DNA from 4 places in the Mesorhizobium sp. WSM4307 genome. Region 3 is predicted to be linked to each of the others. Evidence: riboswitches for the same ligand, from Rfam matches in the RefSeq annotation. Region 3 holds a riboswitch; each other region holds the start of a gene.
What was found. A riboswitch is a leader RNA that binds a small molecule or an ion and turns the genes downstream of it on or off. The one in region 3 is predicted to bind thiamine pyrophosphate.
Positions count from the first base shown of each region.

Region 1: it holds a riboswitch for thiamine pyrophosphate, as region 3 does, so the genes downstream of both, thiB (thiamine ABC transporter substrate binding subunit) here and thiC (phosphomethylpyrimidine synthase ThiC) in region 3, are expected to answer to the same signal.
Region 2: it holds a riboswitch for thiamine pyrophosphate, as region 3 does, so the genes downstream of both, FJV83_RS10230 (YkoF family thiamine/hydroxymethylpyrimidine-binding protein) here and thiC (phosphomethylpyrimidine synthase ThiC) in region 3, are expected to answer to the same signal.
Region 4: it holds a riboswitch for thiamine pyrophosphate, as region 3 does, so the genes downstream of both, thiC (phosphomethylpyrimidine synthase ThiC) here and thiC (phosphomethylpyrimidine synthase ThiC) in region 3, are expected to answer to the same signal.

Region 1 is NZ_VFTB01000017.1:124,612-132,311, reverse strand. Features, by position in the region: gene FJV83_RS32535 (amino acid ABC transporter substrate-binding protein) at 1-4, opposite strand, end outside; gene FJV83_RS32530 (RNA polymerase factor sigma-32) at 330-1,193, shown strand; gene FJV83_RS32525 (M48 family metalloprotease) at 1,211-2,680, opposite strand; gene thiQ (thiamine ABC transporter ATP-binding protein) at 2,939-3,715, opposite strand; gene thiP (thiamine/thiamine pyrophosphate ABC transporter permease) at 3,708-5,324, opposite strand; gene thiB (thiamine ABC transporter substrate binding subunit) at 5,571-6,569, opposite strand; TPP riboswitch at 6,613-6,727, opposite strand; gene FJV83_RS32500 (thiamine diphosphokinase) at 6,816-7,460, shown strand; gene FJV83_RS32495 (ABC-F family ATP-binding cassette domain-containing protein) at 7,462-7,700, shown strand, end outside.
Region 2 is NZ_VFTB01000004.1:31,098-38,797, reverse strand. Features, by position in the region: gene FJV83_RS10275 (ADP-ribosylglycohydrolase family protein) at 1-27, opposite strand, end outside; gene FJV83_RS10270 (GntR family transcriptional regulator) at 31-756, opposite strand; gene FJV83_RS10260 (DUF3309 family protein) at 1,211-1,375, opposite strand; gene FJV83_RS10250 (isoprenylcysteine carboxylmethyltransferase family protein) at 1,929-2,465, opposite strand; gene FJV83_RS10245 (ABC transporter substrate-binding protein) at 2,799-3,815, opposite strand; gene FJV83_RS10240 (ABC transporter ATP-binding protein) at 3,808-4,575, opposite strand; gene FJV83_RS10235 (ABC transporter permease) at 4,572-5,390, opposite strand; gene FJV83_RS10230 (YkoF family thiamine/hydroxymethylpyrimidine-binding protein) at 5,434-6,042, opposite strand; TPP riboswitch at 6,033-6,146, opposite strand; gene FJV83_RS10225 (hypothetical protein) at 6,141-6,458, shown strand; gene msrA (peptide-methionine (S)-S-oxide reductase MsrA) at 6,538-7,056, opposite strand; gene FJV83_RS10215 (glycosyltransferase family 39 protein) at 7,231-7,700, opposite strand, start outside.
Region 3 is NZ_VFTB01000026.1:1,446-9,145, reverse strand. Features, by position in the region: gene FJV83_RS35820 (thiazole synthase) at 1-97, opposite strand, end outside; gene thiS (sulfur carrier protein ThiS) at 99-296, opposite strand; gene thiO (glycine oxidase ThiO) at 265-1,266, opposite strand; gene thiC (phosphomethylpyrimidine synthase ThiC) at 1,263-3,098, opposite strand; TPP riboswitch at 3,202-3,318, opposite strand; gene FJV83_RS35795 (hypothetical protein) at 3,636-3,899, opposite strand; gene FJV83_RS35790 (metallophosphoesterase) at 4,391-5,728, shown strand; gene FJV83_RS35785 (hypothetical protein) at 5,731-7,700, shown strand, end outside.
Region 4 is NZ_VFTB01000007.1:58,534-66,233, reverse strand. Features, by position in the region: gene FJV83_RS17895 (MFS transporter) at 1-1,596, shown strand, start outside; gene queC (7-cyano-7-deazaguanine synthase QueC) at 1,909-2,607, shown strand; gene queD (6-carboxytetrahydropterin synthase QueD) at 2,607-2,963, shown strand; gene queE (7-carboxy-7-deazaguanine synthase QueE) at 2,960-3,697, shown strand; TPP riboswitch at 3,940-4,056, shown strand; gene thiC (phosphomethylpyrimidine synthase ThiC) at 4,160-5,995, shown strand; gene thiO (glycine oxidase ThiO) at 5,992-6,993, shown strand; gene thiS (sulfur carrier protein ThiS) at 6,962-7,159, shown strand; gene FJV83_RS17860 (thiazole synthase) at 7,163-7,700, shown strand, end outside.

The DNA of each region.
Region 1 (7,700 bases), on a different contig from region 3:
TCATATTTTTGTGATCCCGTCCTTGGCCTGATGTCTGGCCTGCTGTGAGGGCTGGAAAATGACAGATGCGAGCCGAAAGAATAAGGAACCTGATTTCAAAAACAAAGAAATCCTGAAACCAAATTCTCCAAATACGAGTCCGTGCAGCGACTGAACGTCCCCGGAGACCGCGTCGAAATCGCCCGGACAGCATCACTCGCCCGCCCGCGCCAGCGGAACCTTTCTCGCGCATGGCAGTTTTGGCTGTTGTAGGGCGCGACGCCGCGATTTCAACCGGTGCCCTGCCAAGTTCGTAACATCGGGTATATCGCCTGAGCAGGGAGCGCCTCATGATGGAAGATACGGCAGGACGGATCATGGTCCGCGCGGCGATGAAGGCTCCCTATCTCGAACGCGACGAGGAACATCGGTTGGCCTTGCTCTGGAAGCAAGACAACGACCAGAACGCCCTGCACAGCATCACCGTGGCGCATATGCGGCTGGTCATTTCCATGGCCTCGAAATTCCGCCATTACGGCCTGCCGCTCGGCGACCTGATCCAGGAAGGCCATGTCGGCCTGCTCGAGGCCGCCGCCCGCTTCGAGCCCGAGCGCGAGGTGCGGTTTTCCACCTATGCGACGTGGTGGATCCGGGCCTCGATGCAGGACTACATCCTGCGCAACTGGTCGATCGTGCGCGGCGGCACCAGTTCCGCGCAGAAAGCCCTGTTCTTCAACCTGCGCCGCCTGCGCGCCCGGCTGGCGAACGGCGCCGAGCCGCTTTCCAACACGACGCTCTACCGCGAAGTGTCGGTTGCGCTTGGCGTCTCCGAGGCTGACGTGGCGATGATGGATTCACGGCTGTCGGCGCCCGACTCCTCACTCAACATGCCGCTTGCCGATGATGCGGGCGCGACCGAGCGGATGGACTTCCTGGTTTCCGACGATCCGCTGCCCGACGAGATCGTCGGCGACAAGATCGATGTCGCGCGCCGTTCGCTTTGGCTGCGGGAGGCGCTTCACGCGCTGAACGCCCGTGAACTCAGGATCATCGAGGAACGCCGGCTGAACGACGAGGGCGCCACGCTCGAGGCGCTCGGCGAGACGCTCGGTATTTCCAAGGAACGCGTCCGCCAGATCGAGGCCCGCGCCATGGAAAAGCTCAAAGTGGCGCTGGTGAAGCAGAACCCGGAATTTCTGGCGACAGCCGCCTGATTCCGCGTAGCGGGATCCTATTTGTCGGTGACGATCTTGACCTTGTCGCCGGCCGAAACCGCGGCCCCCGGCGACAGCGCGTTGAGCACGCGGAACAGATCGAGCTTGCGGTCGACGCCGACCATCTGCGCGGCGAGCGATCCCATGGTCTGCCCCGGCTGCACGGTGAGCACGCGGATGTGCAGCGGCTTCAGAGCCGCTTTTTCAGCGGCACTCAGGATGCGGAACGACCCGCTGACCGAACGCGCCACCGCCTCCAGCGAGGTGCTGGCCGAGGGCGCCGCGGTCAGCAACCGGTAGACCTGGCCGCCGGCACGGATCACCGCGATGTCGAACTGCCAGCCTTCAGCACTGGCATGCGCGGTCGCGGCCTCGTTGCCGTTGATGGTTTCCTGCTTGACGCTGCTGTCATCGAGACCGGCCACCCAGCCGCTTCTGATGTAGTCGGTCAGGGCGCGGTTCTTGTCGATCGAAACCCCGTCGAAGCGGATCGCAATGTCGCCCGGCCCGGTCGCCGTCACCGCCGCCGCCGAATTGTCGATGATGAAACCGTCCGGCACCGTGAACGACACGCCGAGACCCGGATGCAGGAAGGTCTCGCCACGCACATAGCCTTCTTCCGGCGTGTCGCCATAGAGCAGGCCGTCTATGCCGGCGAGGAAGGAATCGCGGTCGCGGGTGCCGACGCCGGGCGCGCCGAACTGGCGGGCATGGCGCTGCGCCAGGTCGATGCGCTGCGGCGTGTTGGGGTGCGTCGCCAGGAAGTCGAGGCTGGCGTCGGTGGCGCCGCTGATCGAGCGGAAATCGGTATAGGCCGACATCGACTGCAGGAAGCGGCCGGCGGCATAGGGGTCGTAGCCAGCTTCGCCGATCGACTTGATGCCGATGGCGTCGGCCTCGAGCTCCTGGTTGCGCGAGAACTGCGCCAGCCGGAGCTTGCCGCGGATCAAAGCCGCCTTGGCGGTCGGGCTGTCGCCGAGCACATCGGAAACCACTTTGGTCGCCAGGCCTTCCTCGGCCTCCAGCTGCTGACGCTGCAGGCCGTGATTGGCAGTGACGTGGCCCATCTCATGCGCGATGACGGCGGCGAGTTCGGACGAATCATTGGCCAGCGCCAGCAGACCGCGCGTGATGTAGAGATAGCCGCCCGGCAGCGCGAAGGCGTTGACGTTGGGCGAATTGAGGATGGTGATGCGGTAGGTCTGGGTCGGGTTCGCCGACACAACGGTCAGATTGCCGACGACCTTGGCGACCATGCGCTCGAGCTTGGGATCGGAATATTCGCCGCCATAGGTCGCCAGGATGCGCGGATGCTGCGCCTTGGCCAGTTCGGCGAGCTTGTTGTTGGCACTGACATTGTCGACCGTGATCGGCTTGTCGGACGGCTGGAAGCCGGATTCCTGGACTTCCGGAGGCGTGAACATCTGGCAGCTTGCGAGCGCCACGGCAAAGCCGGCCAGCGCCAGAAAGCGCGCTAGCGGGTTCATTCGTAGCTTGTCGACGCCGATCGCCAGAGCGGCTTCCTTTCAGGTCCCGGCGCATGACCAAGAAAATCGGGAGCGATCTTCGGAACCTGTCATGCGCAAATACAAATTTCTACGGCACCCGATGCGCGTCCCCTGGGGCGCGCGGCGGATGCAGTAGGCAAATCACGGCCTGTGCCGGACCAGTAGGGCGGACCTAGCCACACTACTTCTGCCATGGCAAGCAAGCGCCCCTTCGCCTGATACCGGTTTGACCGTAAATTATGTCCGCTTCCGGGCAATATCTCGTGATACGGTATTGCCGGCACCTGCACCGATATAGCGCCGGAACGCCTCCGGACCAGCCCCGGCAAAGAAATCGTCCGCGCTGCCGGTGGCGGCAACGGCGCCATCGTCCAGAAACACCACATTCTGGCCGATGCGGCGGGCGTCCTGTGGCTGGTGCGTGACGAACAGCACCGTCATGCAGCGCTCCGCATGCACACCGGCAACCAGGTCGAGCATATCGTCACGCAAGGCGGGCCCGAGCGAAGCGAAGGGCTCGTCGAGCAGCAGCACCGGGCGATCGCGCACCAGCACGCGCGCCAGGGCGACGCGCTGGCGCTCGCCGCCGGAGAGTTCGCGCGGCAGCCGCTTGTCCTTGCCGCCAAGGCCTGTGCGTTCCAATGCCTCGGCAATGGCGGTTCGATCGGCTTCGGTCAGCCGCAGCGATGGCGAGCGGCCGAGCCCGACATTCTGCTCGACGGAGAGATGCGCAAAAAGGTTGTTTTCCTGAAACACCATCGACACCGGCCGCGCAGCCGGAGGATCGGCGCCGACATCGACACCGCCGATCACCACACGGCCTGACCGCGGCGTCTCGAAGCCGGCGACGAGGTTGAGCAGGGTCGACTTGCCCGAACCGCTCGGCCCCATGATGGCGGTGATTTCCGCCGCCGCGAAGGCGACATCGAAGGTGAGCGGCACCTCGCCATAGCTGAACGAGACCTTGTCCAGCCGCACCGGAACACCCTTCCCTCTCATCGCCCCGTCAGACATTGCAGACCTTGTCTCTTCCCAGCCAGTCCGCCGCCAGCACCAGGGCGAGGCAAACGAGGCCAAGCAACAGCGCCAGGCCGGCGGCGTCCTCGGTGCGGTAGCTGCCCATGCGCGCCAGGAGAAGGTAAGGCAAGGTCTGCACGGAATCACTGCCGAACAGTGCGATGACGCCGAGATCGCCGAGCGACAGCGCCATGGCGAAGGCGAAGGCGGTGGCGAGCGGCCGCCGCAATGACGGCCAGTCGACCAGCCGCAGCCTCGCCCAGCCGGAAATGCCGAGCTGCGCGCAGAGCCGTTCGTGGCGCTCGCTCGCCGCGTCATAGGCGGGACGGACGGCCCGCAGCGCGAAAGGCATCGCCATGACAGCGTTGACGGTGACGACCATGACCGGGGCGATGGCAAAGACATCGCCGGCATGGCGCAGCAGGAGGAACCAGCCGGCTCCGATGACGATCGGCGGCACGACCAGCACAAAACCGGCACCGGTATCCGTGGCATGTTCCAGCAGTGTTCGTGGACCGGCGCGGCGGTTCAACGCGAGTGCCCGCCGCGCCATGGTCAGCGCCAGCGACAGCATCACCGAAAGCAGCGCCGACAGGAAAGCCAGCACCGCACTGGTCAGCGTCGCCTGCCGGACTGTGGCCTCGCCGGCGAGCCGGCCGAGATCGGCGCCCAAGCCTGCCGAGACGGTCGCGGCCATCGGTCCGACAACGAACAGCAGCGCCAGCACGATGAGCACGGCGTTGAGTGACGCCTCCGTCGTATTGACGGAGAGATAACGGCGCGCCGCCACCGGCAGGTTGGTGTCGCCGACGACATTGGCGCCAAGCCGCGTCAATGCCAGCACCATGACAAAGGTCAGCGCGATCTGCAGCAAGGTCAGGGCGACCGCCCGCGCCGGGTCGAAATCGAAGCGCAGTGCCTGGTAGATGCCGACCTCCAGCGTCGTCGCGGCCGGGCCGCCGCCGAGCGTCAACACGATGGTGAAGGAGGTGATGCAGAGCATGAAGACCAGCCCGGCGACACCCGGCAGAGCGGCGCGCAGCGTCGGCCATTCGATCAGCCGGAAGGCCGGCCGCGCCGCCATGCCGAGCTGGCTTGCCAGCCGCCACTGGTCGGCGGGAATCGTCTGCAGCGCCTCGAGGAACAGGCGGGTCGCTAACGGCAGATTGAAGAAGACGTGGGCCACGAGAATGCCGGACAAGCCATAGATCCCTGGCCAACCCTGGCCGCCGACGGCGCTGAACAGGCCGGCGAAATAGCCGGCACGGCCGTACAGCGCCAGTATGCCGAGCGCCGCGACGATCGCCGGCAGTGCCAGCGGCACGGCGAAGAGCTGCAGGATGAAGGCGCGGCCGAAGAAACGCGGATGCCGCGACAGGGCGCGCGCCACGAACAGCGCCGGGATGACCGAAAACAGGGTCGAGAGGGTGGCCTGCCAGAGTGTGAAGCGCACGACGCGAAGCAGATAAGGATCGAAGGCCGCCCAGGCTCCCGAGAAATCATGGGCGCCTTCGACAAGCAGACCCGCGAATGCGCCGCCGATCAGCAGCGTGATCGCGCCGAGCGCAATGATGCCAGCGCTGACGCGGGGATCAGCGCGTTGCACGATCGACCGCCAGTCTCCGCATAGCGACACTTATAGAAGGTTGCGTTCCTTGGCGCCCCCCTCTGTCCTGCCGGACATCTCCCCCACAAGGGGGGAGATTGGCTGTTTCAGCGCCTCGCTCATACCTATAGCGTCGGCGATTGGCGAAATCACCGATAGCATTCGATCTCCCCCCTTGTGGGGGAGATGTCCGGCAGGACAGAGGGGGGCGCCGTAGAGCACTCATCTTTCGATCATATGGCCAAACTATTTGCTCATCACCGCCAGCCATTCATCCACCCAGGCCTTGCGGTTGGCGGCGACCTCCTCGGGGCTGAACAGCAGGGTCTTGGCCGGCTTGACCAGTTTGTCGAAGGCCGGGTTGAGCGGCTTGTCGGTCTTGCCTGCCGGGAACATCCAGTTGGTCTCGGGAATGGCATCCTGGAATTTCGGCCCGGTCATAAAGGCGATGAATTTTGCAGCCAGCGGGTTCTTGGCTCCGGTCGTGGTGATGCCGGCGACCTCGATCTGCAGATATTCGCCTTCCTCGAAGGAAGCGGCCTGGTAGCGCTCCGTGTTCTCGGCGACCATGTGATAGGCCGGCGAGGTCGTGTAGGACAGCACCATCGGCGCCTCGCCCTTGGTGAACAGGCCATAGGCCTCGCTCCAGCCCGGCGTCACGGTCAGCACCTTCGTCTTGAGCTTGGCCCAGGCTTCCGGCGCCTTGTCGCCATAGACCGACTTCACCCACAACAGCAGGCCGAGACCCGGCGTCGAGGTGCGCGGATCCTGGATGACGATCTTGTCGTCGGCACTGCCTTCGACCAGTTCCTTCAGGCTCTTCGGCGGCGTTTTCAGTTTTTCGGTGTCATAGACGACGGCGAAGTAGCCGTAGTCGAAGGGAACAAAAGTATCGTCGCTCCAGCCACCCGGCACGTTGACATCGGAGACCGCGCCATGCGGGGCAAACAACCCGCTAGCCTTGGCATCGGCGGTGAGATTGGTGTCGAGGCCGAGCACGATATCGGCCTTGGTCGACGCGCCTTCGAGCTTGACGCGGTTCAGCAGGGCCACACCATCGGCGACCGAGACGAACTCGACGTCGCAGCCGCATTCGGCCTCGAATTCCTTCTTCACCACCGGGCCTGGGCCCCAGTCGGCGGTGAAGCTCTCATAGGTGTAGACGGTGAGCTTGTCCTTGGCCAAGGCCGGCCCGGACAGCGCCACGGCCATGGTCGAGACAAGAGCGTATAAAAGCGTGCGCATCGGCGCCTCCTTCGTTCGAATTGAAAGGAATTGAGGCGTCGGACTATCCGAAACGTCTAATCCCTCCGCCGGTACAAACCGGATCAGGTTCAGCGGGTTGGCGAGACTGCCTCTCAGCCGGTCCGCGAAGATCGCGTCCGGCACCCCGTTAGAGCGTTTTGACACATAGGCCGGGTCGGGGAACCGCGCAAGTGGCAGTTTGCCGGCCTTCCGTTTCCGCTGCCGGGCTGGTACAGGCCACCAGATATGAGCACATTCACCATTCTGCTTGGCGGCGATCTCATCCGCACGCCCCGGCTCGACCGCCAGGTCGGAGGCTCGCGCGTCATTGCCGCCGACGCCGGCATCGGCCATGCGCGGCTGCTGGGCCTGATCCCGGAACTGTGGGTCGGCGATTTCGATTCCGTGCCGGCCGACCTGCCTGACGATCTCGCCGCGGTGCCCCGCCAGACCTTCCCGCGAGAGAAGGACAAGACCGACGGTGAACTGGCTATTGCCGCAGCCATCGAGCGTGGCGCGACCAGCCTGGTGCTGGCGGGCGCGTTCGGCGGCAAGCGCGCCGACCACGCTTTCCTGCATCTGGCGCTCGCCCTGCGCCTGGCCGAGGCCGGAATGGAGGTGCTGTTGACCAGCGGCGCCCAGGAAGGCGTACCCTTGGCGTTGGGAACGGCTGGCTTCGACTATGCCGACGGCACGCTGTTTTCGATCCTCGGCTTTTCCGAGCTTGTCGGCCTGACCGTCACTGGCGCCAAATGGCCGCTCGACCAGGTCGAGGTGGCCTTCGGTTCGTCGCTGACCATTTCCAACGAGGTCAAGGGCCGCCTCGAAATCGCGCTCGGCCACGGCCGCGCGCTGCTGCTCGCGCATCCGTATCCACTACCTGAAAGCTGACATGGCCCCGCCCCTTCTCAATCTCGACGGGATAAAACTGACCTTTGGCGGCACACCGCTGCTCGACGGCGCTGCCTTGACCGCTTCGGCTGGTGACAAGATCGCGCTGGTCGGCCGCAACGGGTCCGGCAAGTCGACGCTGCTCAAGATCGCCGCCGGCCTGATCGAGCCGCAGGATGGCGAGGTGTTCCGCCAGCCCTCGGCAACCGTCCGCTATCTGCCGCAGATGCCCGACATGGA
Region 2 (7,700 bases), on a different contig from region 3:
CATGGCGCGATCAAGCGTGTCCGGCATCGCTCAGAACCTCATATGCAGCGCGAAATGCGCCGGATTGAGCAGGCTGGTGACATATTCGATCGGCCGGTCGTCGGCCGCGCGCGTCAGCCGCCGCCCGCGCAGGAAGGGCGTGCCTTGCGGGCAACCCAGGATGGCCGCGTCCTCGGCGTTGAGCATCTCGATGCCGACCCATTCCTCGCCATGGTCGGGGATGAGGCCGGCGCCGCGCAGCGTCTGGTGCAGCGATCCTTCGCGCAGGCCGCGCAGCGGCACATCCTCAAGCTCCGGCGACAGCGGCAGGCGGCTGCGCTCGATCGAAATCGCGTGGCCATCGCTGGCATTGGTGCGCACACGGTCGACGGCGATGAAGAAGGGGCTTTCGATCTCCAGCAAGGCAGCGAGATCGGCGTCTTCGATGATCTCCAGCCGCAGCGTCCTCGTTTCGGCATTGGCGCCGGCATTGGCCAGCGCCCGCGACCAGCCGATCGCGTCGTCGACCGGCTTGCCGTCGAAGGTGACGAAGGAGCCGATGCCGACCTTGGTGGTGATCAGCCCACGGCTGGACAGTTCCTCGAGGCCCTTGCGGACCGTATTGCGGCTGACGGAGAAGCGCTGGACGAGCTCGTTCTCGCTTTGCAGGCGGTCGCCGAAGCCGAGCACGCCGGAGCGGATTTCATGTTCCAGAACGGTCGCGATCTGCTCGGGCTTGCCCGTTCCGGGAGACAGTTGAACCATGCGCCGCTTCATATGCATACCTGTTCAATGAACCTGTATAGTCCTGTTCAATATATGGCTGTAAGCCTCCTGTCAATGCGATGCCGAGACCCCAGGCAGCGACTGGAAATTGCCTGTTTCGGACAATGGCGTCAGCAAGATCGCCAATGACGTGCCGCGCAAGGGCTCCGGCTTCGTCGAGGCGTTGGTTAGACAGCTGGAAGCCCGGGTGGAACCATCAGCGACACCGACGGCACAAGCGTCTCCCCGGCAAAATGCCCGCTCCGGGATACCGGGGCGGGCCTTGGAGGAGGATGAAGGGGGGGACCCTCTCCTCTTGTTTCCACGGGGGGTGTGGACCGAAATCACCATACGCCAGTCCCGCGTGACGGCGGATCACAAGCCGGCTGGCTTGCATCACAATCCGGTGCGCCTCGGCCCCGACATGGTCACGGGATTGCGATCATCCCGGCGGCTTGTAAGCCCGCTAGATGCGCCCTAGTACGACGAGGATGATGATGATCAGCAGCACAAGCCCGAGCCCGCCGCCGCCATAGTAGCCGGTTCCATAGAACGGCCCGCCGCCGAGCCCGCTAAAGCCGCCAAGCAGCGCGAGGACAAGAAGGATGATGAGTATCGTGCCTAAGGTCATGGTTCCCGCTCCCGTGGGCGCTGGTGCGCCGGTTTCGAACACCGTCATTTGCAGTGTTTCGAAAATGAGAACGTTCGAGCCGCCTTACCGTTCCGCCCCTAATGTTCGCCGGCGAAGGAAGGATCCGATATCCCGATAGATACAGGGTAGGAATTGACAGCGCCAGACACGCGGAAGCCCGCCCGAGAGACGGGCTTCCGAACGGCCGGAGGTCAGACCGTCAAAAAGGTTCACGCCGATTGCGCACGTCCATTCCTGGCGCCCCTGGCTTCAGCGGCGGGCGATCAACCGGCAGAGCTGACGCAGGTCGCGATCATAACTGCCCTCGCTGCTGAGCACGTCGACGCAGCGCTTCTTCATACGCGCCACCTGGCTGTTGGACATCTGGGCTACGACACCCGGCAGGCTCGGATGATTGGGATTGCTCGCGTACGAGAGATTGCTCGGGCTGGACGGATTGCTTGGATTGGTTCCGCCACCAATGCCGACGCGCGGACCGGCATGGCGACCGACCGATCGCGGACCCCAGCCTCTTCAATCGACAATCCTGCCCTCAGAACAGGCGGTAGAACAGCCTGTAGCGCACACGTTCCATGTAAGCGCGATACTCCGGTTCGGCGGCCAAAAGGGCCTCCTCGCGCAGGATGCGATACAGCTGCATGTAGGTGATGACCGCATAGACAGCGAGGTTGTGGAAGGAAAAGGCCGACAGCAGATAGAGCACATGGCCGGCGAGGTAGCCGGCATAGATCGGGTGCCGCACAATCCGGTAGGCGCCGCCCGTCATCACACCGCGATTGCCAGGCAGGATGGCAAAGGAACGGCCAAGCGATATCTTGCCCCAGATGACGAACAACAGCGCAACAAACTGCAGCGGCGCGGCGAAATAGACCGGAACAAGCGCTATGCCAGGCTGGAGGCTGATCAACGCGACACCGAAACTGGCGGTCACGGAGACGACGACCGTAAGCGGATTCCAGTCACGCGTCACCGGACGCCGCGACAGAAGCAGCCAGGTGAAAGTGAGGATCTCGGAAATCGCCACCAGCGCGGCGTTGATCCGGGTCGGGTCCTCCACGAGCTGGGACATGCCGCGATAGACGAACAGCCCCGCGCAGGCCAGGGCACAGAGGCGAAAAAAGCCTTCGCGCAGATCGACCAGTATGTCACGCTTTCGCGCCGCGGAGAAAAATCCGCCCTCATTATTATGCGAAAACGCTTCACTTTTTGACGTGAGCAACGCAAACACCCCGATGATCCCTCGAAGCGACCATTGCACGCAACCATTGCCGGGGGGTTAACCGGGACGATCGGATCGGCATCAAACGGGACAACTCCTGCGAAAGCATGCGGGTGCGGGACGCCCCCCGCATGCGAACCTAACGGAACAGGCCGTCCGCTACCGGGTGATGCTTGTCCAGCCTCATCCCAAATTCAGATTTACGAAATACTTCGTGAAATCAGGGCGCTGCGTCAGGATCTTACCATCAGCGTCGCGCAAGATTCCCGCTTTGAAGAGATAGTCGCCGATGGCGTCCATCTTGGCCGGATCCATCGTGCCGATGGCGCCGTTCTTCGCGCGCAGATAATGCCCGTCGATCAGCGCCTTCAGCGACGCCTCGATCAACGCCGGATTGGTCAAGGCATCCTTGTTGGCGGCGATCAGCAGCGCTGCGGCTTCGGCTGGATGATCGACGGTGAACTGATAACCGCGCCCCGTTGCCTGAATAAAAGCCGACGCCAGTGCCGGGTTTGCTTCGAGATAGGCTTCGCTCGAGGAGATCAGCGTCGTATGCTCGTCGGGCACGCCGTAGTCGGCATAGACGAAGCTGCGCTGCTTGATGCCTTTGAGTTCGGCCTCGACGCCCTCCCAGGTCGAGACCTCGAGCGTGAAGTCGACAGAGCCATTGGCCAGCGCTTCATAGGCGGAAGTGCCGAGCGTCACCGTTTCGAAATTGCCCTTGCCGCCGTCGTGGCGGATGATGGTCGAGATCAGTGCGTTTTCCCAGGCGCTGCCGAAACCGCCATAGGTCAGGCCGTCAAGGTCCTTCGGACTTTTGATCTCGCTGCGCGCCGCATTGAAGACCACGCGGCCGGTCTCCGACTGCACCACGGCGTAGACGGCCTTCAAGTCGGCCCCGGCGGTCTTCTGGGTGAACAGGCTGATGGTGCCGTTGATGCCGAAATCGGCAACGCGGTTGGCGACGAGCGTGCCGGCGCCGGTATTACTGTAGGGCAAAATGTCGACCTCGAGGCCGGCCTCGCGGTAAAATCCCTTGTCGCGGGCGACGAACAGCCCGATGTGGTTGGTGTTGACAGTCCAGTCCAGCGCGACGGTGATTTTTTGCGTCGCGGCGAAGACACGGCTCGCTCCGGCGATCAGCGGAAGACCGCTGGCAAGGGTGAGCAGCAAAGCCTGCCGGCGTGTCAGATCAGTCATGGTCATGTCCTTTGGATGGTTGGGGGTTGAGCAAGATGTCGAGGATCTCGGCCTCGAGTGCGCCGGCCTGTTGCGCGGTGGCGCCGGTCGGATCGCGCGGACGCGGCAAGGGCACCGTGATCTCGCGCAACACACGGGCCGGGCGCGCCGACAGCACATAGATGCGGTCGGACAGGAACACCGCCTCGCGCACATCGTGGGTGATCAGCAGCGCCGTCCAGCGATGATGCCGCCACATCTGCTCGAGCCAGCGCTGCATGGCCGCGCGGGTCAGTGCGTCGAGCGCGCCAAACGGCTCGTCGAGCAAAAGCATGTCGCGCTCCTGCACCACGGTGCGCAAAAGCGCCGCGCGCTGGCGCATGCCGCCGGAAAGCTGTGCCGGAAAATGCCGCTCGAAGCCGGCGAGCCCGAACTCGGCAAGCAGCGGCGCGACCCGCGCACGCGCCGCCTGGCGTCCGACGCCTTGCACTTCCAGCCCGAGTGTCGTGTTGTCGAGGATGCGCCGCCACGGCATCAGGGCGTCGCGCTGCGGCATGAATGCGAAATGCCGGCCATGGTCGTCGAGCGGCGTGTCGTCGAACAACATCTCGCCTTCGCCATGCTCGGCACCCGTCAGAAGCTGGAACAGCGTCGACTTGCCGGCACCCGAAGGCCCAAGGATCGAGACGAATTCGCCGGCACCGACGCTGAGCGAAATGTCGGCGAGCACGTCGAGGCCGCCAAACGCCTTGCGCACATGCCGCAATTCGAGCCGGCTCATCGCCCCGGCCCCTTCCCTGCCGGCTGGCGGTCGATCCGTTCCCAGGGCATGGCGAGGCGCTGCAAGAGCGCCGTCAGCCCAAACAGGATCAGCGTGAGTGCGGCACTGACGCCGACCGCGGCCAGCACCAGATCGGGGCGGAAATTGTTCTTGGCGTTGAGCATGTAGATGCCTAGTCCCTTGGCCGCACCGGCATATTCGGCGAAGATGGCGCCGACCACGGCATAGGTGATGGATATCCGCAGGCCGGCGAAGAAATACGGCAGTGCCGAAGGCAGCCGCGCCAGCACGAAGACACGCCAGCACCCTGCCCCCATGGCGCGCAGCATCTGACCGATCTCCACCTCGGTCGCCTCGTAGCCCTGCACCAGAGCCACCAGCATCGGGAAGAAGGTGACCAGCGCCACCAGCATGATCTTTGGCGTCAAACCGAAGCCGAACCACAGCACCACCAGCGGCGCGATGGCCACCAGCGGCAAGGTCTGGCTGACGATGAAGACAGGAAACAGCGCCCGCCGCAGCGGCTGGAAGAAGTCGACCAGCATAGACAGCGCGAAAGCGGCGCCGAGCGAGCAGGCAAAGCCGATCAGCGTGGCGCGGATGGTGGGAATGGCGTTGTCGATCAGCGCCTCGCGATTGAGCATTGCCTGTTCGAAGACGCGCGACGGCGCCGGCAGGATCGTCGGTTTGATGCCGGAATAATTTGCGTAGAGTTCCCAGGCCACGAGCAGCAACCCGACCGACATCACGGCCGGTGCTGCCTTGGCGAAGAGACCCGCGAGCTGCCGCGGGCGGCTTGACGACGATGAGACCACGAGAGGATAACCTTGACGGCCGCGCGACGAAGGCGCGTTCTGTTCAGACAGCGGTGGGGCTGTTGGCGGAAACCGTGACGTCAAGGGTTACGTGGCCGGCGCCCGGCCCGAAGCGGCAGAAGGCTTCATTCAGCGCCGAAAAGATCGCGCCGGTATCGCCGCGCAGTTTGGTGCAGAAGTTCTTGGAGCGATCGTAGACGCCGGACCGTTTCAGGAAATCGATGCAGCCATAGATCTCATCCATGTGGTCGCCGGTGCCCATCACATAGAGCGAGAATTGCGCCGCCGCCGGCTGGCCGGTGGCAGCAGCATTGCGCACGGCGGTGATGGCGGCTTCCTTGCGCGGCCCGAGCGGCCCGACAGGCCCGCCAAACGCGTCGGAGCGGCAGATCGGATCGTCCGGCTCGCCGGGACAGCCGCGCGAAATGGCGGCCGACAGCACGCAATGCTTGCCGCTCCGCGCCGCCGCCACGAACAGGTCGCGCAGCGCCGGGAACAACACTTCGGGTGGCCCGACCAGCAAGGTCGAGATGTCGTCGGTCTCGATACGGAGCCTGTCCCGGTAGGGGTCGAGCGCGCCGAGCGCGCCCAAGATGACACCGACGAAATCGTCGGCCATGGGATAAAGGGAAATCTGTGCGCCTGAAAACATCGCCCGCCTCGCTCCGCTGGTATTACCCAGATCAGCTTCTAGGGTCTGTGGGCTTGCCGCCCCCGTCTCAGCCCCGACCGTACGGAGCACCCCTGTGGATGAGCGCGTTAAAGCACCATTCGAACGGAAGGGAAAGCCGTTTTTTCAGCGCACCGGGCCAAAAGCGTTGCACCAGCAACACCGCAAACGGCATGGATGGGTCCGGCGGCAGCGGCCGGTCAGTGACTGTAGACCCGAGCACGCCGGCTTCGCCCGATACGGTCGATCCGGCAATTACCAACAGCACGACCATCGCGCCGGGCGACATGAACTCCGATGCGGATCGCAATTGCCCGACCAATCCGCAAGGCGCGCAGTCCGATGCCAACGGCAACGCGACGGCCCCCACCGTGAACGACAACAACTGCGGCAAGTAAGTGATTGCCCAAACTGAAAAAGCCGCCGGACATCCAGCGGCTTTTCGATATCATTCCCAACGATGCGTTTGCCCAATCGTTAGGATGCGGCCTTCTCGCGAACCGGCAGCTTCCAGCCCGGCCTGACGAAGTGGCAGGTGTAGCCGTTTGGATATTTCTCCAGATAGTCCTGATGTTCGGGCTCGGCATCCCAGAAGGCACCGGCCGGCGCGACTTCCGTGACGACCTTGCCTGGCCACAGGCCGGAGGCATCGACATCGGCAATGGTATCTTCGGCGACGCGCTTCTGCTCGTCGCTCGTATAGTAGATCGCCGAACGGTAGCTCAACCCGACATCATTGCCCTGGCGGTTGCGCGTCGTCGGGTCGTGGATCTGGAAAAAGCGCTCCAGCAGCGTGCGATAGCTGATCACGGCCGGATCGAAATTGATCTCGATGGCTTCGGCATGGGTGCCGTGGTTGCGATAGGTGGCGTTGGGCACATCGCCGCCACTATAGCCGACGCGCGTGGAGATGACGCCGGGATAGCGCCGTATCAGATCCTGCATGCCCCAGAAACAGCCACCGGCAAGCACTGCGCGTTCGGTCGAAGTCGCCATGTCACGTCTCCTCAAAAAGCAATTCCAGCTCATGCGAGCGTTTCCCGCCCGGAATTGCGCAGATAAAATTGGATTTCCCAATAGATGGGCATTGTCGTCCGCTTCGTCCAGTCGCGTGGAAACAACGCGGCCATGAACGAACGATATCACGACGCGATCGGGGATCGAACCGTTTCAGTTGGGCGGATACTGGGTCGGGCTGTCGACGGCAAGCTGCGGATAGAGCGTGCCCGGCGGAATGGCAGCAAAGCTGATTGCCAAAGGCGGCGCCGTGCGCGACCAATTGAAAAGAACGGTCTTGACCGGGAGGTTGCCCAGCCATGTCCGCAACTGCGGCGGCACGCCATGTCCTCGCCAAACCATCAGCATGCCGTGGTCGCGCAAGCGCTGCCTGGTGATCCAGGGCGCCAACCGGGTGTCAAGATCGGTGAAGATCGACGGCTTGTCATAGGCATTGAGGCCAGCCAGCAAGGCCACCTGGGTATCGCCGCCGACAATGTCGAGCCGGCCGGGCGCCGCCGCGTGCCAGACCGCCTCGGCCTCGTCCGCGATCGGCTCCGCCGGCCAGCAGACGGCGTCCAAGCGCCCCCGCACATTGCAGCCCGTCCAGCGCAGCGCAGCATAGGCGCCCGACACGGTGACGA
Region 3 (7,700 bases):
ATGCCTTGACTGCATCGGCAAGGATGGCCGGCGAAGGATACTGAGCCGTGCCGAGAAGCAGGCGCGACGAAAGCTCGGTTCCATAAAGCTCCAACATGCTAGCCGCCCTGCATGGGCGAGAGGATTTCGATCCGGTCGCCGTCGCTCAACTGGAACTCCGCGCGGTTGGCTTTGTGCACGAGGTCGCTGTTGACGGCGGTGGCGAGCCAATCGCCCTCATAGTCGAGCGCGGCAAGCAACTCGGCCAGCGTGGTGGCGGCAATCTCACGCGCCTCGCCGTTGACCATCAGTTTCATGAGCATGCTCCTTGGTTCTGTCTTGACTGAAAACCAGGTCGGCAGCCTGGCGCGCCATGGCGGGGGCGAGGAGAAAACCGTGACGATAAAGACCGTTGATCGCGATGATCTCACCGTCTGTTTCGACGCGTGGCAAATTGTCGGGAAATGCCGGACGGACACCCACACCGGTTTCAACGATCTCGGCCTCACCAAAGGCCGGATGGAGGGCATGGGCGGCGCCCAGCAGCTCCATCATGGAACGCGCCGTCACCGGTCCGGCGCTCTGGCTTTCAATCATCGTCGCTCCGATCATGAAACGGTGATCGGTGCGCGGCACGGCATAAAGCGGAAAGCGTGGATGAAGCAAACGGACCGGCCGCGACAGCGAGACATCAGGCGTGCGAAGGATCAGCATTTCGCCGCGAACACCGCGCAGCCTGTCATCGGCCGCTGCCATTCCCATGCAGTCTATCTGACGGGCGAATCCCGAAACAGGCCGGGCGTCGCAGCCGAAGTGGAATTTGACACCCATGGTCGCAAGCTTGTCATGAAGTGCCGCCATCGCCGGGCGTGGGTCGAGGTGAGCCTCGTCGGGGAAGAGCAATCCACGCCGGAAGCGGCCGGCGAGGTCGGGTTCCAGGAGCGCAATTTCGTTTTCATCGACGCGCCGATGCCCTGACGTGCGACTGGCGAACCGGTCAAGCTCACCGGCATCACGCGGCGCGGCCACGACCAATGTCCCGGCCCGTGTCACCTGACCCGACAGCACCGCATCCCACCAGTCGGCAGCATCGCGTCCGAGATCCAGCACCGGCTGCTCCGCGCTTTCGCGCTCGCACCATGGCGCCAGCATGCCGCCGGCGAACCACGACGCGTTGCCACCAAGGCCATGCCGCATCTCGGCGACGGTGACCGTCGCGCCGCGGGCGGCGAGTTCGAAAGCGACGGTGAGGCCGGCAACGCCGGCCCCTTTGACGAGCACCCTCATGATGGTTTGGGAGCCTCTGGCACGACCGGTACGCCAGTCTCGTCCGCCTGCATGTAGAGATCGCCGCCCTCCCGGTATTTTGCCGCCATTGCCGCCATGCCTTCCTTCTGGGCCTCGGCACGGATGTCGTGGGAAATGCGCATGGAGCAGAATTTCGGCCCGCACATCGAACAAAAATGTGCCAGCTTGTGCGCCTCCTTGGGCAAGGTCTGGTCGTGGAAGGACCGTGCGGTTTCGGGGTCGAGCGACAGGTTGAACTGGTCCTCCCAGCGGAACTCGAAGCGCGCGCGCGAAAGGGCATCATCCCTGGTTTTCGCTGCCGGATGGCCCTTCGCCAGATCGGCTGCATGGGCGGCTATCTTGTAGGTGATCACGCCAATCTTGACGTCGTTGCGGTCGGGAAGGCCGAGATGCTCTTTCGGCGTGACGTAGCAAAGCATTGCGGTGCCGAACCAGCCTATCATGGCGGCACCTATCCCTGAGGTGATGTGGTCATAGCCCGGCGCGATGTCGGTCGTCAGCGGCCCCAACGTGTAGAACGGCGCCTCACCGCACACTGCGAGCTGCTTGTCCATGTTCTGCTTGATCTTGTGCATGGGGACATGGCCCGGGCCTTCGATCATCACCTGGCAGTCCTTTGCCCAGGCAATCTTGGTGAGTTCTCCAAGTGTTTCCAGTTCGGCGAATTGCGCCGCGTCGTTCGCATCGGCGATTGAACCGGGACGAAGGCCGTCGCCGAGCGAGAAGGAGACGTCATAGGCTCTGGCGATGTCGCAGATCTCCTCGAAATGCTCGTAGAGGAAGCTCTCCCGGTGATGGTGCAGGCACCATTTGGCCATGATCGAGCCGCCGCGCGAGACGATGCCCGTGACCCGGTCGACGGTCAGCGGGATGTAGTGCAGCCGCACGCCGGCGTGGATGGTGAAATAGTCGACGCCTTGCTCGGCCTGCTCGATCAGCGTGTCGCGGTAGACCTCCCAGTTCAGATCCTCGGCGATGCCGTTGACCTTTTCCAGCGCCTGATAGAGCGGCACCGTACCGATCGGCACCGGCGCATTGCGCACGATCCAGTCGCGGATGTTGTGGATGTTGCGGCCGGTCGACAGGTCCATCACCGTGTCCGCGCCCCAGCGGATAGCCCAGACCATTTTTTCGACCTCTTCGGCCATCGACGATGTGACAGCCGAGTTACCGATGTTGGCGTTGATCTTGACCAGAAAATTGCGACCGATGATCATCGGCTCGCTCTCGGGATGATTGATGTTGGCGGGAATGATTGCGCGCCCGCGCGCCACCTCGTCGCGCACGAATTCGGGTGTGACGAAATCTGGGATCGCCGCGCCGAAGGCTTCGCCGTCGCGTTGCAGCTTGCCGCGCATCACCTCGCGGCCGAGATTCTCGCGGATGGCTACGAACTCCATTTCTGGCGTGATGATGCCGGCGCGCGCATAGGCAAGTTGGGTCACCGCCTTGCCCTGCTTGGCCTTGAGCGGCCGATTGCGTATCGGAAATTCCGGTGTCAGGCGCTCGCCGGTGGCGAATCCATTGTCTTCCGGCCGGACGTGGCGGCCGTCATAGGCTTCGACATCGCCACGCGCCGTGACCCATTCGTGGCGAAGCCGGGCAAGGCCTTTTTCGATGCTGGTTTCGACTGATGGATCGGTGTAGGGGCCGGACGGATCGTAGACGGTGACGGGCGGTTCGCCGGCCGTCGGATGGACGGAAATCTCGCGCATCGGCACCCTGATCTGCGGGTAGAGGACGCCGGGCTTGTGGATTTTCCGCGAGGCGGGCAGTGGTCCCGTCGATACGGCGGGGGTGAGGGCATTCATCGTGAGGCTCCTTTGCTCATGCATTGGAGACCCAGTTCTGTGCCGGAAGGATGAAAAGACGCTTCTGTAGACCTGCTGCAACAGGACCTCGGGCGTAAACTCCCGCAAAGCGCTTGCACCGTCCCTACGCCAGTATGAACTGGATCAGGTTCAACGGGTCACTGCGCCGCGAAAGCCAGCAGTATCTCAGCCCCTTGCCGGGACTCCCCTGGTGAATGCCTTAGGTTGAACGGGCTGACGCTATCTTGTCAAGCGCATTCGGGCGCCTTCGGCCGGTGGCGACGACCGGCGGCCAGCCGGGCGGAGAGCTCGCGCATGCATCGGGGACAAGTCACGCCCCGTAGACCGGGGCTGAATGGCCAAAGCCTCATTCGCTTCGTGAAGGATGGAGAAACTGTATTGGCCATGTGCGCGTATCGACCAAGTAGCTCAGGCGGTCACGGATGTGGTTATTCTGGTCGAAGGTGACGAACGGCCTTGGGGGTCACCTCCTTTAGGATTCAGAGGTTGGAAGACGGCTTCTCGCGATCACGGCCATCAGGAAATACCTGTCTTCGGCTCAACCTCGACATGGCGTCCGATCGACCGCAGATATACAGCTATCTCGTTCATGAGATGATCGCGTTCGCCGTAGATTTCAGCAATCCTACGCAGCTGTGGCTCGACGGCCCTCCGTTGCGCTGGCGTGAAATCAGCATCGCCAAAGACGTATCCCAAGTTGCCAATCGCGCAAATTTTGCAGCCGGCGTCCACAACTGCTTGTACGAATGCCGGAATGTCTTTTTCTTGCATGGTCTTCATGTCGAACCTCTCGTGAATGGCGTGCTTGCGCCCCAATCTGCCTTTTCAGCGTGTCCTCTGGGCGGCGCAAGCCCTGAGCGTGACTGTGCACGGGCAACCTCGACTATCCCATCTGCCACGCTCTTTAGAATCGGTGGGGTCTGGTGATCGCAGGCTGGGCCACTCAAAAGCCTGCAAGAAGAAAGTCATGGCGACCATTGCTCAAGATCGCAAGGGTGCGTGCAAGACCTTCCGTTGGCAGTCATGCACGCTCGCTCAGAGATAGTCCGGCCGCGGAAATTCTCCCTTATTCGTAAGAAAGCTCATTGAGCAACTGGGCATTGAGCAACTGGGTCTCACGTCACGGGTCTCGTGTGCTTCACAGCCGAAAAATAGCCGCCGTGGCAATTCTCGAAAAGTGCAGGCTACCTCGTTAAGGACACTGCGGATGATCGTTCGCGCTTGGCAAAAGCGAACGGATTAGTCTATGGCTCTCGGCAGGGGGGCGAGTTATGCGGCGGGTGCGAATCCTTCAAGTAGGCGATATTCACTATCCGGACTGGCATCCTTCCTCTAGCAACATCGATGCCAAGGATAGCAAGTTCGCTCCGAAAATAACGCAGAAGCTACGCGCGTCTTCGCTGCGTGCCGTCTTGACGAAACTTCGGCGGCTGACGACTTCGAAGCCCTTGGATTCGATCGCCTTCATGGGGGATTTCACGAGCCGTGGCGACAAGACCTTCATTGCTTCGGCATTCCAGCATTTCACGTTGCTCTGCCGCGCACAGGGACGCAGTTCAAAGGCGCTTCCGTTGATATTCGTACCGGGAAATCACGATGTGAACCGTGATGACGCGCGCGAACTTGGACCGACTGAGAAATTCAGCGAAATGGCGAGTTTAGCCGCCCGCTTGGGTTGGCAGACCGTTCCCGTGGACCAACCCGTGCACTTCAGACTTCCGACAGGATCCGCAGGCGCAAACTTCATCCTCGTCAACACAGCGATAGGCAGTTGGGAGCTTCAAAACCTTCCCGCGTTCCTTCGTGATCGTCTCGAGGCACTCAGTCCTTCTACAGAGCCTCTAGATCTCGGCTCGCCGGACATCTCGGGACATTCGCCCGCGACACCTCCCAGCGATCCAGACAAGGAGGCGTCCGACGACGAGTATTACGGTCAGATGGACACGCCATACATCTCGCGTGAGATGCTTGCAGGCCTACAGGAATTGCTCCAGCAGCCCGACATGCGTTACGGCATCATAATCGGCCATCACAATCTGCTGCCACAAAAGACTCCGCGCATTACGCCATACGCGGAGATGCTCAACAGCGGATTTGTCAGAACTCAGCTGCTGCAGGGCAACAAGCCTATCGTCTACCTGCATGGACACATACATGCTGATCCGGTCGAGATCGTCAACGATCCAAGGTTTCCGGACGGCAAATTGATCTGCATCTCAGCACCAGAGATACAGTCAGGTTTCAATGAGCTCGTCTTCTTCACGACCGATCAGGGAGAGCTCGTCGGCATCCGACTTATACCCTACCGCACCAATGTCGCCGACGGGACGGTCATGGAAGGCGAACATTGCTTTATTTCGACCATGTCCAACGGCAAGGCCTTTCTGAACAACGACACGTTTGACCTGCTGCGCCGACTGCGCGACCATGCCACCAGGCGCGGGAATGGGTTACTCTTCTGGGACGAGATCACTGAGATTGCTGCCTCCGCCGAGCTCGGGCTAGATCTGGAAGACTCTCTTCTGATGCTCCAAGCGGCGCGCTTCATCGAGATAGACGGCCTCACCAAGGCAAACTCGGCTTGGCGCATTAAGGTAAGGGACGAATAGCGATGGAGAATCCGTTCGGCCCCAACAGGATCGAGTACGAAAGCCGCCCGATACTGTGGTTCAGTCAGAAGTCGGCGTTGATTTCTGCCGCCGCCAAGCCGGTCTTCGTCGCAGGGACGAGAGGCAGCGGCAAGACCAGCATTCTTCGCTCGCTTTCCACAGTCCATATTCTTGAAGACAAAAGTCTCTCGGACCAAGTCGGCAAGCTCGCTTGGTATGGCGTCTTCTTCCAGCTCAATGAGACATTCTCGCCCCTAATCGACAACGCCGTTCTGAACCTCATTCCGGAGCGGATACGCTTCGACACGGCCGCCGTGATCCCGCGGCAATTCGTAATCTTCTCTCACTATCTGGAGCTGAAGATAGTCGAACGCCTGCTCGAGAGCATCGGCCAGCTCAGACGCGACGGCCACTTGAAATACCGGGCCTCCGAAGATAGGGACGTCGCCCTGGCACTGCATCGCGAAGTGCTGCACTTCATACCCCAACCTGCCCGTCTCGACTTCTTCAGCATCGATGAGCTGCGGGGTGGGATAACCCGGTACGTCGACGAATGCTTCAACGCGTTCTTCTTTGCCGCCGATGCCGGAGCGACCGGCTTCAGAGCAACAGACCCTGGCGCGATCATTAACAAGGTCGCGACCGCGATCACTCCACTTTTAAATGGCCCATCTTTCGCCGGTGACAGGGCGCCCTTCTTCAAGATACTGATTGACGACTGTGAAGCACTGACACCGCTCCAACAGCAGTTCCTGAACACCTTGGTGAGAAAGACGCGCGGCAACGTGAAATGGGTCCTCGCCTACATCGGCGGCCTCTACGACACGATCCGGACGATCATACCCGGCCAGTCGCTCTCGAATGCTGACCGGGACGTCGAGAATCTTGATTCAGTCGATCCGAGGGAGTTCGCCACGCTGTGCGAGAACGTGTCGTCGCTTCGGCTGTACTATGCGCTTCCTGACCATCTGCGGAGTGATCTCGAGCGCAACGATGCGCTCAGCGCGTTTTCGCTCAAAAACCGGCTGGGGCGGCTTTCCGTCAATGACATCATCGAGCGGGTTATCATATCGGGTCATTCCGAGGGCAGAGAAGAGCTTGTGGCACTTGCTGATGCAGCACGTGAATTCCTCTCCGTGAATTTGAGGACGGCGGATCAGCAGCAATTCCTTCTTGATCGAAAAGCGCGCCCTTATGCCGAAGGGCTGGCGCTCGCGCTCATGAACCCGGAAATTAAGCGCCGGCCCATGAGCAAGGCGGATGCTTCAAATCTGAAGAGGTCGATCGCCCGGAAACAGGGATGGGCTTTTCTGAAAGCGTGCCAGATGCTGCGTCTGCATGACTACCCGTACGTAGGGCACCAGATCATCACATCATTGAGCGACGTCTGTATACGCGATTTCCTTGATATAATGGGAGAGATCTTCCGCCGCAGTGTTCCGAGTTCCAGTGATCCACGAAAACTGGTGGAATTCATCAACTCGGATTTACAGATTCATCTCGAACAGCAGAGACAGGCTGTGAACGCCGCCTCTCAACGGAAGCTTGATGGACTTCAGGCGCTTTCACATCCGTACGAAGAAGAGAGCGTGCGCATGGTGCGGGCGTTGGGTTACCTGACCGCTCGCCTCCAGACAGAGTTTGCCGAAGAAAATGCTCTAGGAACGACAGAGAGAGGCATTTTCAGGGTTGATCTAAAGGAAATGCGCTCGCTGGTGAACCGACTGGAGCAACCCAGCGGAAAACTGGACGAGGTCCTGCGTCGGGCGGAAAGGGATGGGTTTATCCGGGAGGTCTCCGCCGCCGGCAACTTTGAGGTGGACCGCGCCGACCCCGCATCGAAGGAGATGATGATCAGATTGCATCGGCGATTTGCACCTTACTTCGGGTTCTCCTATCGCGGCCCGTACGAAATCAACACAATCCCTGCGGCGCGGATGGTCGACCTGCTTTTTACCAGGCATCGGCTCCC
Region 4 (7,700 bases), on a different contig from region 3:
ATGCAGCCGACCTTTCGTTCGATCTGGCTCGCCACGCAGGTCTCAAGCCTCGGCTGGTTGATGCAGACTGTTGCCATCAGCTGGCTGATGGCAACGATCTCGACTTCCGATCTGATGGTTGCGCTGGTACAGGCTTCATCGAACCTGCCCGCGTTCATTTTATCTGTCTTCGCCGGGGTGCTCGCCGACAATTTCAGCCGTCGCAGGGTCATGTTCGCCGGCCGCTGCCTTATGGTGATAGCCTCTGCGATGCTGACCGCTGTTGTCGCGCTGGGCTTTGTTAGTCCGTGGATGATCCTCGGCTTCAGCTTCTTGATCGCAAGCGGCGGTGCTCTCAACGATCCCGCCTGGCAAGCGTCTGTCGGCGATATCGTGGATCGACGCGACGTTCCCGCTGCCGTCACTCTGCTCTCCGTCGGCTTCAACACTGTGCGGACGGTGGGCCCGGCGCTCGGCGGCATCGTGGTTGCCTCGTTCGGGCTTATGGCGGCCTTCTGTGTGACCACCCTCACCTATTTGGTACCCCTGGCCACCATATGGCGCTGCAAGTGGAAGGTTCGCTCCTCACCTCTTCCACGCGAGTCGATGAGGACGGCCATCTATGATGGGCTGCGGTTCACGGCGATGTCATCGGAAATCAAGGCGGCGATCGCTCGTGGAACCCTCTTTGGTCTGGCGAGCATCGCCATACTCGCGCTGCTGCCGCTGGTTGTCCGCGATCATTTGGGCGGAGGACCGCTCGCCTATGGCACGCTCATGGCCGGCTTCGGAACGGGCGCCGTCTTTGCCGGCCTCTCCAACGGCACATTCAGACGGAGCTTATCGCAGGAACGGTTGATGAGGCTCGCGTGCGTCGCCTGCGCGGCGTGCTCTCTTTCCCTTGCACTGACCTCTTCCATTGCGGTGGCGGCACTTGCGCTCGCCCTGGGCGGCGCGGGCTGGGTCACCGCCTGGTCCGGGGTTGGTGTGAGCGTGCAGCTGGCGAGCCCGCGCTGGGTCGTGGGGCGCACCATCTCGATCTATTATGCATTAATCGATGGCGGCATCGCGGCCGGCAGCTGGGTATGGGGCACGGTTTCCCAGAACCATTCGCTGACTTTGGCACTGGAGGGCTCCGCTGGTGCTCTGCTGCTGGTTGCCGCCGCGGGAGTCCTGTTTCCCCTTCGCGAGCGCCGCGAGTCCGAGCCCGATCCTTTGGACGAATTCGACGCCCCGGCTGTCGCTCTCAATTTGAAGCCGAGAAGCGGCCCGATCGTGGTCAAGGTCAAATATCTGATAGCCGAGAAGAATCTCGAGGCCTTCCTCGACCTCATGCGGCAGCGGCGTCATGTCCACAGCCGCGTCGGTGCGCGGAACTGGACCCTTCAGCGCAACCTGCAGAAGCCCATCCAATGGACAGAAACGTTCCGTACGCCGACCTGGACGGACTATCTTCGCTTAAACCATCGTCTCACGGAAGTAGACAAGGAACTGGACGAGCGTATCTTCCAGTTGCATGGGGGAGAGGAAGCGCCTCAAATGACGCTTTCGATTGAGCGGCCGACAAGCTCGGCCCGCAAACCCTATCAGTCAATCCTTCACCTTCCCCGTCATTGAAGCGAGACTGCCGAGGACCTTTTCCGTCCGTCGATCACACTCGCCGCATGGATCGCTTCCGGTCTGTGGAGTCGGGCGCGCGTTTGCGGCGGGACCATATTGCCGAGGAGGTCGGGGCCAGTCGCGTTCAGGTGCGAGCTCTTTTCGCCGCCTGCGCGTCAAATTGCGTGCAAGTCGTGTTGGGCCCCTGGCACCAGGGTGCGTGCGCCTCAATTGCGTCCACCCCATTCACAAAAGCGGCTCCGTGGAGTACTGGGCACGCAGAGAAATCTCCGGTCGCAGCCTTACCCGGTCAAAACAAGGAATCAAACCATGAATGCCCTCGTCATCTGCTCCGGCGGATTGGACTCTGTTTCGCTCGCTCACAAGGTGGCGACCGAACAGAAACTCATTGGCCTGCTTTCGTTCGATTACGGCCAGAGGCACAAAAAGGAACTTGGCTTTGCCTCTATCTGCGCCAAACGGCTGGGTGTTCGGCACCAGATCGTCGATATCCGCGATGTCGGCCGGAACCTGAGCGGCTCGGCGCTGACTGATAGTGTGGACGTGCCCGACGGGCACTATGCCGAAGACTCCATGAGGATCACGGTGGTGCCGAACAGGAACGCCATCATGCTGGCTATTGCCTTCGGGGTTGCCGCCGCGCAGAAGGCCGATGCGGTGGCCACTGCCGTCCACGGCGGAGATCATTTCATCTATCCCGATTGCCGGCCCGCTTTTATCGATGCCTTTCAGACGATGCAAAACCATGCGCTCGCAGGCTACGCCGATATCCGCCTTTACGCTCCCTATGTGAATATGTCGAAGGCCGACATCGTCAGCGAGGGGACAAAGTACGCCACACCGTTCGAAGCGACGTGGTCCTGCTACAAGGGCGGCGCACGTCATTGCGGTCGCTGCGGGACATGCATCGAACGGCGTGAGGCATTCGACCTGGCCGGCATTGCCGACCCGACAGATTATGAGGACGCGGACTTCTGGCACCACGCTATCCAGACAAGGAGCGCGTGATGTTCCGCATTACCAAAGAGTTCCATTTCTCGGCCTCACATCAGCTCACCTCCTTGCCACCCGATCATCAGTGCGCGCGCCTACACGGCCACAATTACATCGTCGTAGTGGAGCTTTCAGGTGGCGAACTGGACGAACATGGCTTTGTGCGCGACTACCAAGACGTGGCGGCGCTCAAGCACTACATCGATGGGACGTTCGACCATCGGCATCTTAACGACGTCCTGGGGCATGACCGTGTCACGGCGGAATGTCTGGCCAGGCACTTCTACGACTGGTGCAAAGTGCGGCTCCCACAAACCTCCGCCGTGCGGGTGAGCGAGACGCCGAAAACCTGGGCGGAATACCGGCCATGACTTACGCAATGCAGCCCGGAATCCGCGTGAGCGAGATTTTTGGGCCGACCATTCAGGGCGAAGGCATGCTGATCGGCTTGCCCACGGTGTTCGTAAGAACAGGCGGGTGCGATTATCGCTGTTCCTGGTGCGACAGCCTGCATGCGGTAGACAGTCGCTTCCGCCATGATTGGGAGATGATGTCAACCGGTGCAGTCTGGCAAAAGGTCATTGCGCTTTCCGGCGGTCAGCCCGTGATGGTGTCGCTGTCGGGCGGCAATCCGGCCATTCAACCGCTTGGCGCGCTGATCGACCACGGGCATAGTGAGGGCTACCGCTTTGCATTGGAAACCCAAGGCTCGGTGCCTAAGGAATGGTTCGCGGATCTCGACGTGCTGGTGCTCAGCCCCAAGCCACCCTCAAGCGAAATGACGACAGATTGGGCCGCGTTCGACACCTGCGTCGAGGCGGCGCTGGATAAGCCGCGGATGGCGCTCAAGCTCGTCGTCTTCGACGATGACGACTATGCCTATGCCAAAGACGCCGCGGCGCGCTATCCGCAACTACCCGTCTATCTGCAGCCTGGCAATCACACGCCGCCGCGTCCCGGTAACGAAGACGCGTTGATCGACATGGCCGGTGTGATGAAACGCATGGAATGGCTGGTCGAAAAGGTGACCCGTGACAGGTGGTTCGAGGCTCGTGTACTGCCGCAACTTCATGTTCTGCTTTGGGGAAACAAACGGGGCGTCTAGCCCACGCGGCCGATGACGTAAGACGGACATCCAGTTGTCGGCAGCAACGTCGGTCCAAGAAAGCCCGAAAATGCCGTGCTGGAAAAGGTTTCGAATCCGCATGCCTGTCGTGGGTGCTTCGCGCTCCTCTAGGCGTGACTTGCTCTCGACACGTGCGCGCGCTTCCCCAGGGTTGATTGGTCGCCGATCGCCGCCTCGGGCCGAATGCGCTTGACAAGATAGCGCAGGCCCGTTCAACCTAGGGCATTCACCAGGGGAGTCCCGGCAAGGGGCTGAGATACTGCTGGCTTTCGCGGCGCAGTGACCCGTTGAACCTGATCCAGTTCATACTGGCGTAGGGACGGTGCAAGCGCTTTGCGGGAGTTTACGCCCGAGGTCCTGTTTCGGCAGGTCGAGCAAAGCGTCTTTTCATCCTTCCGGCACAGAACTGGGTCTCCAATGCATGAGCAAAGGAGCCTCACGATGAATGCCCTCACCCCCGCCGTGTCGACGGGACCACTGCCCGCCTCGCGGAAAATCCACAAGCCCGGCGTCCTCTACCCGCAGATCAGGGTGCCGATGCGCGAGATTTCCGTCCATCCGACGGCCGGCGAACCGCCCGTCACCGTCTACGATCCGTCCGGCCCCTACACCGATCCATCAGTCGAAACCAGCATCGAAAAAGGCCTTGCCCGGCTTCGCCACGAATGGGTCACGGCGCGTGGCGATGTCGAAGCCTATGACGGCCGCCACGTCCGGCCGGAAGACAATGGATTCGCCACCGGCGAGCGCCTGACACCGGAATTTCCGATACGCAATCGGCCGCTCAAGGCCAAGCAGGGCAAGGCGGTGACCCAACTTGCCTATGCGCGCGCCGGCATCATCACGCCAGAAATGGAGTTCGTAGCCATCCGCGAGAATCTCGGCCGCGAGGTGATGCGCGGCAAGCTGCAACGCGACGGCGAAGCCTTCGGCGCGGCGATCCCAGATTTCGTCACACCCGAATTCGTGCGCGACGAGGTGGCGCGCGGACGCGCAATCATTCCCGCCAACATCAATCATCCCGAGAGCGAGCCGATGATCATCGGTCGCAATTTTCTGGTCAAGATCAACGCCAACATCGGCAACTCGGCTGTCACATCATCGATGGCCGAAGAGGTCGAAAAAATGGTCTGGGCGATCCGCTGGGGCGCGGACACGGTGATGGACCTGTCGACCGGCCGCAACATCCACAACATCCGCGACTGGATCGTGCGCAATGCGCCGGTGCCGATCGGTACGGTGCCGCTCTATCAGGCGCTGGAAAAGGTCAACGGCATCGCCGAGGACCTGAACTGGGAGGTCTACCGCGACACGCTGATCGAGCAGGCCGAGCAAGGCGTCGACTATTTCACCATCCACGCCGGCGTGCGGCTGCACTACATACCGCTGACCGTCGACCGGGTCACGGGCATCGTCTCGCGCGGCGGCTCGATCATGGCCAAATGGTGCCTGCACCATCACCGGGAGAGCTTCCTCTACGAGCATTTCGAGGAGATCTGCGACATCGCCAGAGCCTATGACGTCTCCTTCTCGCTCGGCGACGGCCTTCGTCCCGGTTCAATCGCCGATGCGAACGACGCGGCGCAATTCGCCGAACTGGAAACACTTGGAGAACTCACCAAGATTGCCTGGGCAAAGGACTGCCAGGTGATGATCGAAGGCCCGGGCCATGTCCCCATGCACAAGATCAAGCAGAACATGGACAAGCAGCTCGCAGTGTGCGGCGAGGCGCCCTTCTATACGCTTGGACCGCTGACGACCGACATTGCGCCGGGCTATGACCACATCACCTCAGGCATCGGCGCTGCCATGATCGGCTGGTTCGGCACCGCAATGCTCTGCTATGTCACGCCCAAGGAACATCTTGGCCTTCCTGATCGCAACGATGTCAAGATTGGCGTGATCACCTACAAGATCGCCGCCCATGCCGCCGACCTGGCGAAGGGCCATCCGGCAGCAAAAGTCAGGGATGATGCCCTTTCCCGCGCGCGCTTCGAGTTCCGCTGGGAGGACCAGTTCAACCTGTCGCTCGATCCCGAAACGGCTCGATCCTTCCACGACCAGACCTTGCCCAAGGTGGCACACAAGGTGGCACATTTCTGCTCGATGTGCGGGCCGAAATTCTGCTCCATGCGTATCTCTCACGACATCCGCGCCGAGGCACAGAAAGAGGGCATGGCGGCAATGGCGGCGAAATATCGCGAAGGCGGCGATCTCTATATGCCTGCTGACGAGACCGGCATCCCGCTCATGCCGCAGGCGCCGGAACCGTCATGAGGGTGCTGGTCAAAGGGGCCGGCGTCGCCGGCCTCACCGCCGCCTTCGAACTCGCCGCCCGCGGCGCGACGGTCACTGTTTTCGAGACAGGGCCTACCCTTGGCGGCAGTGCGTCGTGGTTCGCCGGCGGCATGCTGGCGCCATGGTGCGAGCGCGAAAGCGCCGAGCAGTCCGTGCTCGACCTCGGGCGCAACGCCGCGGACTGGTGGGATGCGGCGACGCCTGACCAGGTGACACGGGCAGGAACACTGGTCGTGGCCGCGCCGCGCGATGCGGGCGAGCTCGACCGGTTCGCCAGCCGCACCTCGGGTCATCGTTGGATCAATGAAGAGGAAATCGCGCAGCTGGAGGCCGACTTCGCCGGTCGATTCCGGCGCGGGCTGTTCTTCCCCGATGAGGCTCATCTCGACCCACGCCACGCGATCGCAGCCCTTCATGACAAGCTCGCCGCCATGGGTGTCGAATTCCACTTCGGCACCGACGCCCAGCATGTTTCCGGTTTCGATCGTCAGATCGACTGCACGGGGATGGCAGCAGCCGATGACAGGCTGCGCGGCGTTCGCGGCGAGATGCTGGTCCTGCGCACGCCTGAGATCGCGCTGTCGCGCCCGGTCCGGCTGCTGCATCCGCGCTTTCCGCTCTACGTGGTGCCGCGCACCGACCACCGTTTCATGGTTGGCGCGACGATGATTGAAAGCCAGTCCGCCGGGCCGGTCACGGCGCGCTCCATGATGGAGCTTCTGAGCGCCGCCTATGCCCTCCATCCGGCCTTTGGCGAGGCCGAGATCGTTGAAACCGGTGTCGGCGTCCGTCCAGCCTTTCCCGACAATCTGCCGCGTGTAGAGGCGTGCGGAAGAACCGTCGCAATCAACGGGCTTTATCGCCATGGCTTTCTTCTTGCGCCCGCCATGGCGCGGCTGGCGGCCGAAATTGTCTTCAGTCACCACAAACCCGTGGAGCTTGCTCATGAAACTGATGGTCAACGGCAAAGCGCATGAGGTTGCCGCCACCACGCTGGCGGAGCTGCTTGCTGCGCTCGACTATGAGGGCGATTGGCTCGCCACTGCCGTCAACAGCGACCTCGTGCACAAAGCCAACCGGGCGGAATTCCAGTTGAGCGACGGCGACCGGATCGAAATCCTCTCACCCATGCAGGGAGGCTAGACCATGTTCGAGCTTTATGGAACCGAGCTTCCGTCGCGTCTGCTTCTCGGCACCGCTCAATATCCTTCGCCGACCATCCTTGCCGAGGCAGTCAAGGCGTCGGGCACGTCGGTGGTGACCGTCTCCTTGCGGCGTGAGATGGCGGGCGGCAGGGCTGGCGAAAAATTCTGGTCGCTGATTCGCGCACTCGGCACGAGAATCCTGCCCAACACCGGCGGCTGCCACTCCGTCAAGGAAGCGGTCACCACCGCGAAGATGGCGCGCGAAGTGTTCGGCACGAGCTGGATCAAGCTCGAAGTGATCGGCAACCACGACACGCTGCAGCCGGACGTGTTCGGCCTGGTCGAAGCGGCGCGCATCCTGTGCGAGGACGGTTTTGCGGTATTCCCCTATACCACCGACGACCTTGTTGTCGCCGAGCGGCTGCTTGCGGCGGGCTGCAAGGTCTTGATGCCGTGGTGCGCACCGATCGGTTCCGCCCTCGGGCCGATCAACATCATGGCGCTGCGCTCGATGCGCGGACATTTCCCAGGCATCCCGC